3 regions of the Neobacillus sp. PVCKKU3 genome follow, and region 3 is predicted to be linked to each of the others. Evidence: riboswitches for the same ligand, from Rfam matches in the RefSeq annotation. Region 3 holds a riboswitch; each other region holds the start of a gene.
What was found. Region 3 has a riboswitch for thiamine pyrophosphate ahead of tenI (thiazole tautomerase TenI). Riboswitches for the same ligand answer to the same signal wherever they lie in the genome.

Region 1 (4,653 bases), on a different contig from region 3:
TATCGTCCTTTTTTTCCTTTTTCAACAGAGCTTCTTCGGTAAAATTAATTGGCCCCGCGACACTGTTCATTTTGGCGCTAAAAGAATACTTGGCTTGCTCTTTATCCTTCTGTTTATCGTCTTTCGGATTTTTGAAGTCAATCTTGAGGTCAGTAATCTGTAAATCGTCGTAGATTTTCTTATAGCGGTTCGTAAAATCATCTTTAGAGATTTTCTTTTTGGCATCATTCGAAAGGTAATTATACATGTCAGCAAACTTCTGCTTATTCCATAAGGCTATGTACTCGGAAAATCGATCCTGCGGCGTTGGCTCCTTGCTGCAGCTGGCAAGCAAAACACCCAGCACCACGGCAAGCAACAGCCCGGCAACTTTTTTCAAGGCAAACCCCTCCTTTTTTTACCATTTTAACACAACCTTAGACAGATTTCTCATCAAAGCAACGTAGGTCATCCTGTATTCCAGGTATAATCAGCTGACTCTTTAACATATGCCCAAGCCCTCCAATCTACCGCAACAAAAACACCCCATCGCCAATTTCAGGACAAAACTCCTAAGGAAAATAGCGGCATTAAAAAACCCCGGCTATTAAACCGGGATTTGCTTTGTGACTAGGTGAATGAAATTAATAATAGGTGCTTTCTGCGAAACCGCACTTTCGGCATTTCCTCATACCGTACGTTTCGGAAAATAAATGCCGGCAATGTTGCTGAATGTTTTCAATTTCCTTTTCCAAGCTATGAATTTTTTGTTTTAGGATGTCTATTTCTTCATTCATTTTTATTACCTTAATGGAATTCGTCTCATCGATAAATTCTTGATCCATCATGAATAAATTCCTCCGCTTTTTTCCTCATGCCTTCTTCGATGTCCACTTCTTTACTCGCTGCCTTTTCCCGAATGTCATGTGATATTCTCATCGAACAGAACTTCGGCCCGCACATGGAGCAAAAATGGGCTGTTTTTGCCCCCTCCGATGGCAATGTTTCGTCATGGTATTCCCTTGCACGCTCCGGATCCAAAGAAAGATTAAACTGGTCTTCCCATCTGAATTCGAAACGGGCTTTCGATAACGCGTTGTCTCTTTTTTGCGCACCGGGGTGCCCTTTGGCCAAATCAGCGGCATGAGCGGCAATTTTATAAGCAATGACTCCTTCCCGGACATCATCTTTGTTCGGTAAGCCCAAATGCTCTTTGGGTGTCACATAACAGAGCATCGCTGTTCCGAACCAGCCGATCATCGCTGCTCCGATTGCTGAAGTAATATGATCATATCCTGGTGCGATATCGGTGGTTAAAGGTCCTAACGTATAAAATGGCGCTTCTTTACAAATTTCCATTTGCTTATCGACGTTCTCTTTGATCATATGCATCGGTACATGACCAGGCCCTTCAATCATCACCTGCACATCATGTTTCCAGGCAATGTCTGTTAATTCTCCGAGCGTTTCAAGCTCTGCGAATTGTGCTTCATCATTTGCATCGGCAATACTGCCTGGACGAAGCCCGTCTCCAAGAGAAACAGAGATATCATATTGTTTCAGGATTTCACATATTTCTTCAAAATGAGTATAGAGGAAATTCTCCTTATGATGAGCCAAGCACCATTGCGCCAAAATCGAGCCGCCGCGGGATACGATGCCTGTTGTCCGTTTTGCCGTTAAAGGAATATATCGCAGCAAAACGCCGGCATGGATTGTAAAATAGTCGACGCCTTGTTCCGCCTGTTCAATTAACGTATCGCGGTAAATTTCCCATGTTAAATTCTCGGCAATCCCATTTACTTTCTCGAGTGCCTGATAGATTGGGACCGTTCCAACTGGTACGGGAGAATTGCGAATGATCCATTCTCTCGTTGTATGGATATTTTTTCCCGTTGATAAATCCATGATGGTGTCGGCGCCCCAGCGAGTTGCCCAGGTCATTTTTTCAACCTCTTGCTCTATAGAGGAGGTAACAGCCGAATTCCCGATATTTGCATTAATTTTCACATGAAAGTTTCGCCCTATAATCATCGGTTCGCTTTCCGGGTGATTGATATTGGCTGGGATAATCGCTCTCCCGCTGGCAACTTCCGCACGAACAAATTCCGGTTCCCTATGTTCACGAATGGCTATGTACTCCATTTCAGGGGTAATCATGCCTTTTTTGGCATAATGCATCTGGGTGACATTTTTTCCTGTTTTAGCCTTTAGGGGTGTTTTGTTTACATTAGGATACCATTCAAGGTTTGCACGTTGGTCCCCTTCATGGTATCCGTTATCCTTGGCCTTTATTTCTCTTCCAACATAAGCCTCCACATCATTCCGCTCGAGAATCCAATTCTTGCGCAATGCTGGAAGTCCGCTTTGAATATCGACCTGATAATTCAAATCTGTGTAGGGGCCGCTCGTATCATAGACCCGAACAGGCTCGTTTTCTTCTTCTCCAAAAGCAGCAACGGTTCGACTAAGTTGAATTTCTCTCATAGGAACCTTAAGATCGGGGCTTGCCCCTTCGACATATACCTTTTTACTTCCAGTGAATTGTGATTTTAACTCGATGTTCCCTTCCACTTGCTTCTGCATGTAACTTCCTCCTTCAAAATGGTTTGAATTTGCACCCTGGGAGTTACAGCGCAGTTCATTACTGGAAAGTAATAGAGGACAATACAAAAAGGTTCTGTTTGCACAGAACCTGATTATTTCATCCAAAAGTAGCGGTACCCAAATTAAACACGGACACCTTTGATACTACTTCCCTACGCTGGCATCATCCAGATCAGGTTCAAAGGGTCAAAGAATTTATGCATTCTTCTCTCAGTCCGAGCCATCGGACCCCCCCAGTAGAGCATTTCAAACAATATTAAGTTATCATCTTACAGTCAAAATATATCAGAAATTTTTGAAAATGGAAAGGACTTTTTGGTAAACTTTGTGGTTATCAGAACAGATAATTCTCATAACTGTTTTTCAAACTTTCACCTTTTGTTCATAGTTTGTTCATATCTGGAGGGTAAGATAAGAGTGTGAAAAGGACAATCTTAGTCACACTTTTTCATAACCCCCCCTTTTAATATATCGTGTTGGATTCGGCAATCGGCCGGGTCCTATTTTTTTGATAACGTGCGGAATCTGGCTAGCGGCCGGATTCTTTTTTTTGAAAAAAAAACGCAAAAAAAAGAGGAAGCATTCCCCTTCCCCTTTACTTACAATTGCTATATTAAGAATTTGTCTTTTCTTTTGAGTTAGTGGACTCGTCTTCTTTGGTCTTGCCGTCGTCTGTTTCCTTATCGGAAGACTGGTCGTCGGAGCCAGCTGGATCCTCCAACTCCTGCTGCTTTTTTTCGCTAGGAGTTTGCATGGATTCCTTGCTGTTTGAAGGAGTCGCTTCTTGTAAAGTGCTTACCGGTTTGTCGATATACTTACTAGGGTTAACCGCGACGCCATCTTTACGAATTTCAAAATGGACGTGTGTTCCAGCTTTTTCATTGAACATGCTTTGCCCAGCCTTGGCAAGAACATCTCCCTGTTTCACCTTGTCGCCAACTTCAACTTTAATGTCTTTCACGGACTGATATTGTGTTACAATACCTTTGTCGTGTTCAATTTCGATGACATTTCCAAGCACTGCGTCTTCTTCCACTCGAACGACCTTACCGCTTAGTGATGCTAATACATCAAACGTTTCGCCGTCTTTCATGGTGATGTCGACACCAGTATTCGGATTGTATGTGTTCTCGTAGAATACTAATGCGGCTTCCTGGTCTTCAGCTTTGGCTGTGAAATCATAGAACTTTGTCTTGATCACTGCTGATGCTGCATCCTTCACCGGCATTTTGACGTTTTCTAAAGCCGAGTTAACTTCAACTGCAGGCGGGTTGGTCTTTTTGCCAGTAATATCAGTAGACTTGTAATCGTATTTGTCTGAGTCTCCTGCGCTGGACTGGTACCAAAGAACACCTGTTAAAATGATTGCTGCACTTGCGATATAGATGGCTGGAAATACCCAACGCTTCTTGAAAAAGCGTTTTACGCTGGAACTTTGAGAAGATCGTTTGTTTTCTTCCTCTCTCATTTTCATCACCTCAGCAATCATTCTGAACAGATAACTAGAATTATATACACTAGTCTGAAAAAAATTTTATTTTTTGTAATCGCCTGCGTTTTTATGCATCTTTTTGAAAAATTTTTAGGGGGAATTGTTTCATGAAAGTGTTAAAATGGGTGCTGCGGGTCCTGCCCGTGCTTTACATGGCAGCCATCTTCATTCAATCGAGCCTGCCGTCGGACCACTTCGTGCGCCTGCCCGATTCGAATATTGACCATACTATTAAAGAATCGTTGCATTTAATAGAGTTTGCGATTTTATATGTATTACTAGTCCTCGCATGTTTGACGTTTAGACGCGGTGACGCTGACCTGCGCAGCAATGCTGTCGCCGGTTTCAGTTTTACACCAGGCTGGAACTTGGCCTGTGCCCTGTTTGCGGCCTTCTACGGCATCAGTGACGAAATCCACCAATCGTTCTATCCATACCGCTCCGCGTCGCTATTTGACCTGTTTAAGGACTTCCTCGGCATCAGCGTCTGCTACTATTTTATTCGCGGCGCATTGTTTAAGGGTAAATTTGTGGGGCTGGCGAAGCTGCTCGGCCGCGTTCGGTCTGTTTCTTAA
Region 2 (4,653 bases), on a different contig from region 3:
CTCTATTTTGAAGGAGAAGAATTCTATCGCTTAATAGAATTGCCTCCTCGAGATCATGCGTGATGAACAGGACGGTCTTTTGAAGCTCACCCCATAGCCCCAATAACCAGCTATGCATGGTTCGTTTCGTTAACGAATCCAGCGCCCCAAACGGTTCATCCAACAATAAAAGTTCCCTGCCTGTCATAATGGTCCGTAAAAAGGCGACACGCTGTTTCATTCCCCCTGATAATTCATCTGGATAAGCATTCTCATATTCCTTAAGGCCAAAACGGGATAACCAAGCACGGATTTCGTGTGACTTTTCCCGCTTGTCCTCCTTCGCGATTTCTGAGGGCAACAGCACGTTTTCCATTACCGTCCGCCAAGGGAGCAGTAAATCTTTTTGCGGCATATAGCCAACTTTTCCTAGTCTGCCTGAGGATAGATTCCCAGCAATTTGTATTTTTCCCTGGCCCGGTTTAAGCAGTCCGGTAATTAATTTAAAAAGTGTACTTTTCCCTGACCCACTTGGGCCAATAAGAGAAACAAACTCCCCCGCCTTTAAATCGAGCGAAAGTTGTTGAAAAATCGGCTGCATATCCCTATCAAACGTATATGTTAAATCTTCGATGTGTAACATATTTGAATTAGACAGGCCAATCTCCTCCCTCATAGACCATGTCCCAGAACATATACTCAAACCTGGATGTGGTGAGAAAATGCTCTTCTAAAACCGCCAATTCTCTCTCTGGTTTTCCTTCCGTTAATTGATCTAACAAATCGATTAGCCAGAGAGCCAGCGACCCAAATTCATCAGAAGAGTACATTTTCACCCAGTCGCCGTATAATAGATGATCGCTAGAGTTTTGATAGTTTTCTGCTAGCATTTTACCGATTTCCCAATAGCTCCACATACATGGCAGCAGACTTGATATTAATTCCTCCAAAGAACCATTTTGAGCCACATTTAACATGTAGCGGGTGTAAGCTAAATTAATCGGAGTAGCTTCGGTGCCTTCAAGATCCTGTTCCGAAATTCCAAACCGTTTCGCATACTCGCGGTGAAGGTCCATTTCACCATGTAAGGTTTCATCTAAAAGCTTTGCAAAAGCTGCCATGGTCTCAACATCTCTCGCCTTCACAGTTCCAAACGCAAACAACTTTGAATAGTCAATAAGAAACACGTAGTCCTGCTTCATATAGCGGATAAAAGATTCGACTGGAAGATCGCCACGTCCCAACCCGACTACGAATGGATGCTTATGTGTTTTCTCCCAAATTCCCTTAACTTTTTCAAAAAGCCGATCAGAAAATTTCATTGGCTTTACTCCCCCTTTCGTGTGTTGCACCAGACAGCAATAAATTGAGCTAACACTTTTGTAAAGTCTAACAATTGCTGAATCTCGACCTTCTCATTAACAGCATGGGCATCCTCTAGTTTTCCCGGCCCAAAAATAACTGTCGGAATTCCTGCACGGCCAAGCCAGCCTGCATCTGTTACCGTCGTTGACATATCGAGTACAGGCTTTTTCATAAGCGTTTTTTCAAAGGCGCTTGCCAGCATTCGGGTTCCTGAATGGTCCACATCAAGCTCCAAGGAAGGAAATATTTCACCACGATCGATTATCATGGATTTACCGCCCCAAACAAATTCCGGTGGATTGTCACGAAGCCATGGATCCGCAGCTGCCACTGCACCAATATGCTGCTCAATCTCCTTTATAATCTCTTCGTAATCTTCATCTGGGTAGAAATGAACGGTAACCCACAAGGCGCAGCGGTCGGCAACAAACGCAGCATGCCTTCCGCCCTCGATTACAGCAGGATTAATTGTATTCATACCTGGTGGAAAACCTTCGTAACTTTTTGTCACAGCCCAGTGGCGTTCAAGGTCTTGAAGGCCTTCGATGATTTTCGTCATTTTTTCAATCGCACTGGCACCATTGATGCCTCCGCCGGCATGAATCAGCCTTCTCCTCATCCCATCATGATAGGTTTCTTTGCTTTGAATCGTTATCCAGCCGGTTATGACGCCGCCCTGCCCTTGAATATGTAAATTGCTTGTGTCAACTACCACTGCATAGTCAGCAGAATAGCCCCTTTCCAAACAAGCAAGCGTTCCTGCCTCGCCAACTTCTTCTCCAATAACAGACTGAAATTGCAAATCTCCTTTAAGCGGAACCCCAAGCTCTTTTAAAAGTTTTATAGCAATGAGGGATGCGGCAATACCGCCTTTCATGTCGGCAACACCGCGTCCATATATATAAGAATCCTTGATTCTGGCAGAAAACGGGGCCGCCCCCCATTCCTTCTCGTCGCCAACCTCAGCAACATCCACATGTCCATTGACAATTAAGCTGCTATATTGCTCAGAGGATTCACCCTTTAAAATTCCAACCACATTCGAATCCCCAGGATATACTTCCCACATATCGGTTTGAAATCCCATCTCTCCTAAATAGCTTTTAAGAAACTCCTGGATTCCCGTTGTATTCCGGGCCGGAGGACTTTCAGTCGGAAACGCAATTAGGTCGCTCAAAAGTTTAAGCAGTTCGGCTTCCCTAGCTTCCACTTCTTGTCCGATCGTTTCTATTAAATTTTCCAGACCAACCATTCCTAAAGCCTCCTAAATTTATTCTAGGTTTTAAAAAAATAACACCCACTCTTTATAGCAAAGGTAAGAGTGGGTTCTGATCGTTCCACTTCCCTCCGCTGGAATCATCCAGTTCAGGTTCAAAGGGTTCGGAGCTGTGCCCATCTCAAGCCTTTTAGGCTTCCCCCAGTGAAGGTTCTATTTAGTTACTGTGATATTTTTCTCGCCAAGCCGCACTTTCTTCCTTAAGAAAATCGTTAAAATCACAAATCCAAGCAGTGCTCCGGCAAAGGAACTGAAAATAAATAATGGGATAAACCCGAATAGAGTTGCTTTCTGCCCGAGGATTAGGGTTGCAATAGGATAGGAAAGCAATGCTCCAAGAATTCCCGTCCCAATAACTTCTCCTATAACAGCAAAGTAGATTTTTCTAGTTTTCCAAAATAATAGTCCGGCTAGAAATGCCCCGACCATACTTCCAGGAAACGCAAAAAGCGAACCTGTGCCCATCATATTCCGAAGCAGGGAGACACAAAAGGCCTGGGCCACGGCATAATAAGGGCCCAACAGAACCGCGGAAAGAACGTTTAAAAAATGCTGCATTGGAAAAACCTTTGTAAAGCCAATCGGAATCACGACCAAATTACTTGAAAGAGTCCCCATCGCAATCATCATAGCAGTTAACGTAAGCTTATACGTTTTTTTCATGATCTCTTCACTCCCCTACACTTTTTCGCAAAACCTTCGCAGCTAAGTGCGGTGAATCGGCAAGGCTGATGGCGGTAATAACGGAAACACCATCCGCACCGGCTTTAACGACAGTTGCCGCATTTTCACTTGTAATTCCGCCAATTCCAACAATCGGTACAGCAATTCCTTGACTTCGCAGTTCCTCGATCAGTGCAGTCCCTCTTGATGGCTTTGCATCGGCCTTCGTTTTTGTTGGATAAACCGGTCCAATTCCGAAATAATCGGCACCAGCGCTAAGTGCTGCTTCGGCCTCCTCCGGCGTATGAACGGATACTCCAAGAATTTTATTATCGCCAATTTGATTTCTGACTGTTTCAGCCGGTTCATCTTCCTGACCAATATGAACCCCATCTGCGTCAAGCGCGATTGCCAGTTCAAGATCATCATTAACGATAAACGGAATTCTGTGTTCTTTGCATAGGCTTTGCAGTTTTTTCGCAAGAGCATATTTTTCTTCCCCGATTAAAGCCCCTTCGCCTTTTTCCCGAAATTGAAAAAAGGTAATTCCTCCGGCGATGGCTTCTTTCAATACCTCAACCGGGTCCTTCCTGCAATTGGCTGTTCCCATAATAAAATATACTTTCAAGGCTTCCCGTAAGTTTATCATGATTGGACCATCTCCATGATTCTTTTCCGGTAAGCCCCATGGTTTGTCGGCCCATGTCCCTGTCCAATCGAAATCCCATCTTCAATTGCAGCCTGAATAAAATCCTTCGCCTTGATGACCGCTTGATATACATCTGCTCCCTTAGCCAGTTCAGCAGTAATCGCTGCTGAAAAAGTGCAGCCAGTGCCGTGTGTGTTCTTGGTCGGAATTCGCTTACTCGTAAAAGTATAGAATTCTTTTCCATCGAAGAGGAGATCTGTTGATTCTGAAGGGTTTTCATCATGGCCGCCTTTCAGCACAACGTTTTGCACCCCTAAGGCATGTAATTTTTTTGCTGCCTCCTGCTTATCTTCTGCTGTACGTATAGACATCCCGGTTAGGACCTCAGCCTCTGGAATATTCGGGGTAACCACTTTGGCAAGCGGCATTAAAAATTTCTGCATCGCAGAAATTGCTTCAATTTGCAGCAAGGAAGCCCCGCCTTTTGCGATCATTACAGGATCCACAACAACATTATCCCAATGATATTTTGTAAGATTAGCAGATACAGCTTCAATAATTTCCGCATTAAATAACATACCCGTTTTCACCGCATCGGTCCCCATGTCCTCACCGATGGCTTTCATCTGTTCGATAACCGCTTCTGCTGTCATTGGATAAACTCCATGGACACCTAATGTATTTTGCGCTGTAACAGCGGTTAATGCGGACATGCCAAAAA
Region 3 (4,653 bases):
CTGCTGTGTTTGGCAGCAGCGTATATTTATTGGTATCTAGCTGCTCTAAAAAATTCGGCTGGCTGGCTTCAAAAATATTCATCCGTCTAACTGCAAATGTAAGGATTTCTGCTTCTGACACTTCGACCGCCTGCTTTTGGATGTCAAAGCTTGGATACTTCCCTGTCCCAAGCAATAAACGAGATTGGAAGGATAATGGACCAATTTTTAACATATCAACCGCCTCCTACAAAATGGACTATTTCAATTCGGTCATTATCTGCTAGTCTAGTACTTTGGTGTTCCAGCTTGGTTAAAATTTCACCGTTTACTTCGACCACAACGACTTTATCATGGATTTCAAAATGCTGAAGAACATCTGACACAAATACCATACTGTCTGATAATTGGGTCCATTCGCCATTTAATAATACCTTCATGGTTTACCTCCTACCAACATATTTCTGTCGAGCCGGAAAGCTGATAGCAGATTCTCATCTTTCAGTCTGCCTTCGATTAATTCAGCCACTAGTTTCCCTGTAATCGGGCTAAGTAGAATCCCATTGCGAAAATGCCCTGCTGCCACAAACAAATTTTTCCACCTCGGATGTGCGCCAATGTAAGGCAGTCCATCACCTGTCTGTGGCCGAATTCCAGCCCACACCCGCTCCCACGCTGCCTCTTTAATTTGCGGTATGATTTGGGTTGCTCTTTCCAGCAAAGTGGCAATCCCTTTTGCTGTTACCTTTTTATCGAATGTATGTTCAATCATGGTCGCACCAATATAAATTTCTCCATTCTTTTTTGGTACAAGATAGCAGCGTTTATCTGAAAAAATGGTTCTATTGATAATTGGCCCTTCTGTTTTAACGGAAAAGCATTCACCTTTAACAGGATACATGTTCATCTCTAAATCAAATTCACGCATTAATTGGGCCGCCCAAGCACCGGCCGCAACAACAAAGTTATCACTAAGGATGGTTCCGTTTGTGGTTTGCACCCCTATCACCTGACCGTTTTGATAAAGAAAGGATAGCACTTCGGTATTTTCAAGTATTTTAGCACCAAAATGGACCGCCGCTTTTGCGAACGCCTGCGTTAGCTTTGCAGGCTGTACATGCCCGTCGTTCGGTAGATACATCGCTCCAGGTACGCTTGGTGAAAGTGACGGTTCCATTTCTCGTAATTCCTTCGCATCCAGCCATTTTATGGTTGGATCCCATTTCTTTTGAAAGGTGACCTGTTTTTTTACTTCTTCTACTATGTCTTCGGTTTCTGCAATTTTTAACATCCCTTTATTGACAAACTCGATGTCCACACCAGTCGTTTCCAATAATTCATTTGCGAGAGCCGAAAACATTGCTTGACTTTTTATCGCCAACTGAAATAATGGACCTTCATGTTCAAGTTCAGCTTGCGCAGCCAGCATTCCGGCGGCAGCACTTGATGCTTGGCAGCCGATTTGTTCTTTCTCAATAATGATGACTTTTCTTCCTTGCTTTGATAACTGATAGGCAATCGAGGCTCCATTAACACCACCTCCAATTATGGCAACATCAAATGTATGATCCATATTTCCCACCTCCATCTCAAAATGCATGTATGTAAGACTTTACGGCTAATAAGGGGTCACGAGCATCTAAAACACCTGACATGACAGCGATACCCGTTGCCCCTGCCTGTAGGACCTCTTCCGTATTCTCCGGCGTTATCCCGCCAATGGCAATCACCGGAATGTTCAGCTGTGACAGCCGTGTTAATTCCTCTAGCCCTTTTGGGGTCTTTCCTGGTTTTGATTGCGAAGGGAAGACATGACCGTATAGAACGAAATCAGCACCCTTCTCCTTTGCATTTTGTCCTTCCTCGTAGGAGTGAATGGAGGTCCCGACCCTAAGTTGAGGAAAATGTTCTTTTACACAGGCTGTATCTAAACTATGATAGGCTAATTGAACACCAAGGGCTTTTGCCACGATTGCAACATCTACCCGATCGTTAATCACGATTTTTGATGGAGGGACGTTTGCATTTGTTAAAAGTTCGACTGCTTGAAAAAGCTCCTTTGCTGATTTTTGTTTTTCCCGCAAGTGTAGCGCAGTTACAAATGGATGAATATCCTTCGCTATTTCAGCCAATTGGTCGATCGGCATTTTACCATTGGATATAAGATGCAACTCTTTTTCTTTTAGACTAGTAAAAATACAACTCCCCCCTTTGAATGGATTTCGCTGGTCTAAGGAAGCGCAAAACAGGCAAAACAAAAAGCCACTTCCTTTTGTAAGAAAGTGGCCGAAATTTAGAAATAAAAATTTTGCTCTCCAAAAATCCCGTTGTCCACTTCCCTACGCTGGCATTAACCAGATCAGGTTCATAGAGTCCCGAAGTCACACTTCAATCTCAGCCTTTTCAAAAAGGCACCTCTAGCGGATTTGATTCATATTCATTTGAAAAGATTACCTTATATGGATATATGGTAACATTTTATTCTAAAAAGTCAAACATTTCAAACTTTATTTGCTCGTACATTTCATCAAATTGCTTTGAAATATTTCTTATTTACACCTATTTTGAGGCACGAGAACCGTCCCCATGCATCAAATTTTTATGCTATAATCACTTTAATATAGTGGAAAGCAGGCTGTGTATGGATAAAAAAGTAGGCCAATTTCTAATTGAGAATGAACAAAAGTTTATACATTTTTGGGAAGAGCAAATTATTATCCATTATTACCGGGATAATCCAGAGCTAATATTAAAGAACGGTCATTTAATGTACCATCTTATAACTAATTCTATGTTAAATGGATTTTCGGAAGAAGATGTTAAATTACTGGCGCACAAAGTAGCCCTAGAACGGGTCGAGGCTAATATCAATATTGGGGAGTTTGTTTATAATGTTAATCTGGGTAGGAGTATTATTATTAAATACTTAAACCAATCTGGACTCATGCCAGAAGATCTCCAGGCAATTATTGATTTGGTCAATAAACAGTTCGATTTATTCTGTTACTTTGCTGTTTCTAAGTACACCGAAATCAAAGATAAGAAACTACAAGAACAAAATTTATTTATTTCCCAAACACATAAGGACCGGTTGGCGATTCTTGGACAAATGTCTTCGAGCTTTGTTCATGAATTTCGCAACCCGCTCACTTCCGTTATGGGCTTTATAAAACTATTAAAACACGAGCATCCTAATCTACCGTATTTAGATGTCGTCAGCCAAGAATTAGATCAACTTAAGTTCAGAATTACTCAGTTCCTTCATACATCTAAACTGAACATGCTGGCAGAAAGCCAGAATGAAGACATTACCATCCATTTATTAATAGAAGAAGTGCTTGATTTCCTCTATCCAAGCATCGTCGATGGCAATGTCCAAATTCATACAAATATCGATGCTGATATTTGTATTACTGGCGATCGGAATGAGTTAAAACAAGTCTTTCTAAACCTATTAATAAATGCAGTTGACGCTGTGTGGGAAGAAGAAAATCTGCGGAAAATTAATATCCAAACAAATATAGATGATCACCAAATTAAGATTCGTATTTCTAATAATGGCCCTACTATCGATCCTGAAGCAGTACATTTAATTTTCGAACCCTTCTTCACTACTAAGAAACTAGGCACAGGTATCGGCTTATTCGTTTGTAAGAATATTGTTGAGAAACACCACGGTGAAATAGAATGTATGTCAGATAATCACTTAACTACCTTTCAACTTACATTTCCTATTAAACAGAATTAGAATTCAAAAGCACAGCCAAAACGGTGCATTTTTTAATTAATAGTTTTCAAATTGTAATAACTACCTTACCTTGAGCATGCCCTTGTTCGAAATACTTGAATGCTTCCTGAATTTCGCTTAATTTAAACCTTTTATCGATGACTGGTGTAATTTTTCCAGCTTCGATAAGCCCTTTTATCAAATTTAAATCACTTTGGTTCTGCCTCTGTAAAAAGCTGCCCATCTTTTTATTTCCAAAGAGGGAGAACCAAGGCCCCAGCGTCAGTGCTTGAAACATTTGAGCCCCTGAACCTCCTACATGAAGGAAATTCCATTACGAATTAGACCAAAAGTCATAACAAGTGACGAATCCTTTGTCTTAAAAGGCTTGCTTCTGTATACTCAAAACCATAGCAGTATTTGTTCAAGGAACGCCTTGTTGTTAGGCTTTCGCTTAGATACTAATAGCCAAGGAGTGATAATGTGATAAATCGTGTTTACGAGAAATTGGAGGCTGCCCTTCTGGATTGGGAAATGATGAAGACCGCTTCAGAGGATGAAAGCGAAGAATGTGCCGAACGGTTTGAAAGGCATTTTTATGAGTTTATTGACGAATTAAAGATTTGGTATCAGCAATTGGTCCAACCGCCAGCCACTATCGATGATGCAGAAAATCTTCCTGAAATCAGTGATATAATCGAGCGTTTACCGGCACCGCTTCAACTCAACTTTTTAACAGAATTGGAGTTAATTCTGGAGGGAGAAGACCAAGTCCGCTACGATTAATCCCCACCAAAATTCACAAGTGGTGACGCACGGGGACGGTTCTTATGTTTTGGAAGCATGAGAACCGTCCCCATGTTTTATTTTAGCTGAACTCGCTTTCGTTCCGTATTTCCTTTTAATATCATACATGTACTAGTAGAATGCCCGACTAGACTTCCTTT

Region 1: another riboswitch for thiamine pyrophosphate. It lies ahead of thiC (phosphomethylpyrimidine synthase ThiC); the one in region 3 lies ahead of tenI (thiazole tautomerase TenI).
Region 2: another riboswitch for thiamine pyrophosphate. It lies ahead of ACNQGS_RS04630 (acetylornithine deacetylase); the one in region 3 lies ahead of tenI (thiazole tautomerase TenI).

Annotation. Positions count from the first base shown of each region.
Region 1 is NZ_JBLVQN010000019.1:105,109-109,761, forward strand. Features, by position in the region: gene ACNQGS_RS14620 (penicillin-binding transpeptidase domain-containing protein) at 1-379, opposite strand, end outside; gene ACNQGS_RS14625 (hypothetical protein) at 624-827, opposite strand; gene thiC (phosphomethylpyrimidine synthase ThiC) at 802-2,565, opposite strand; TPP riboswitch at 2,719-2,831, opposite strand; gene spoIIQ (stage II sporulation protein SpoIIQ) at 3,200-4,054, opposite strand; gene ACNQGS_RS14640 (VanZ family protein) at 4,186-4,653, shown strand.
Region 2 is NZ_JBLVQN010000004.1:171,962-176,614, forward strand. Features, by position in the region: gene ACNQGS_RS04620 (ABC transporter ATP-binding protein) at 1-622, opposite strand, end outside; gene tenA (thiaminase II) at 630-1,301, opposite strand; gene ACNQGS_RS04630 (acetylornithine deacetylase) at 1,307-2,596, opposite strand; TPP riboswitch at 2,670-2,773, opposite strand; gene thiW (energy coupling factor transporter S component ThiW) at 2,774-3,283, opposite strand; gene thiE (thiamine phosphate synthase) at 3,291-3,932, opposite strand; gene thiD (bifunctional hydroxymethylpyrimidine kinase/phosphomethylpyrimidine kinase) at 3,929-4,653, opposite strand, start outside.
Region 3 is NZ_JBLVQN010000020.1:24,387-29,039, reverse strand. Features, by position in the region: gene ACNQGS_RS14805 (thiazole synthase) at 1-214, opposite strand, end outside; gene thiS (sulfur carrier protein ThiS) at 216-419, opposite strand; gene thiO (glycine oxidase ThiO) at 416-1,552, opposite strand; gene tenI (thiazole tautomerase TenI) at 1,569-2,150, opposite strand; TPP riboswitch at 2,299-2,408, opposite strand; gene ACNQGS_RS14785 (histidine kinase N-terminal domain-containing protein) at 2,447-3,727, shown strand; gene ACNQGS_RS14780 (zinc-binding dehydrogenase) at 3,774-4,004, opposite strand; gene ACNQGS_RS14775 (hypothetical protein) at 4,190-4,492, shown strand; gene ACNQGS_RS14770 (PaaI family thioesterase) at 4,570-4,653, opposite strand, start outside.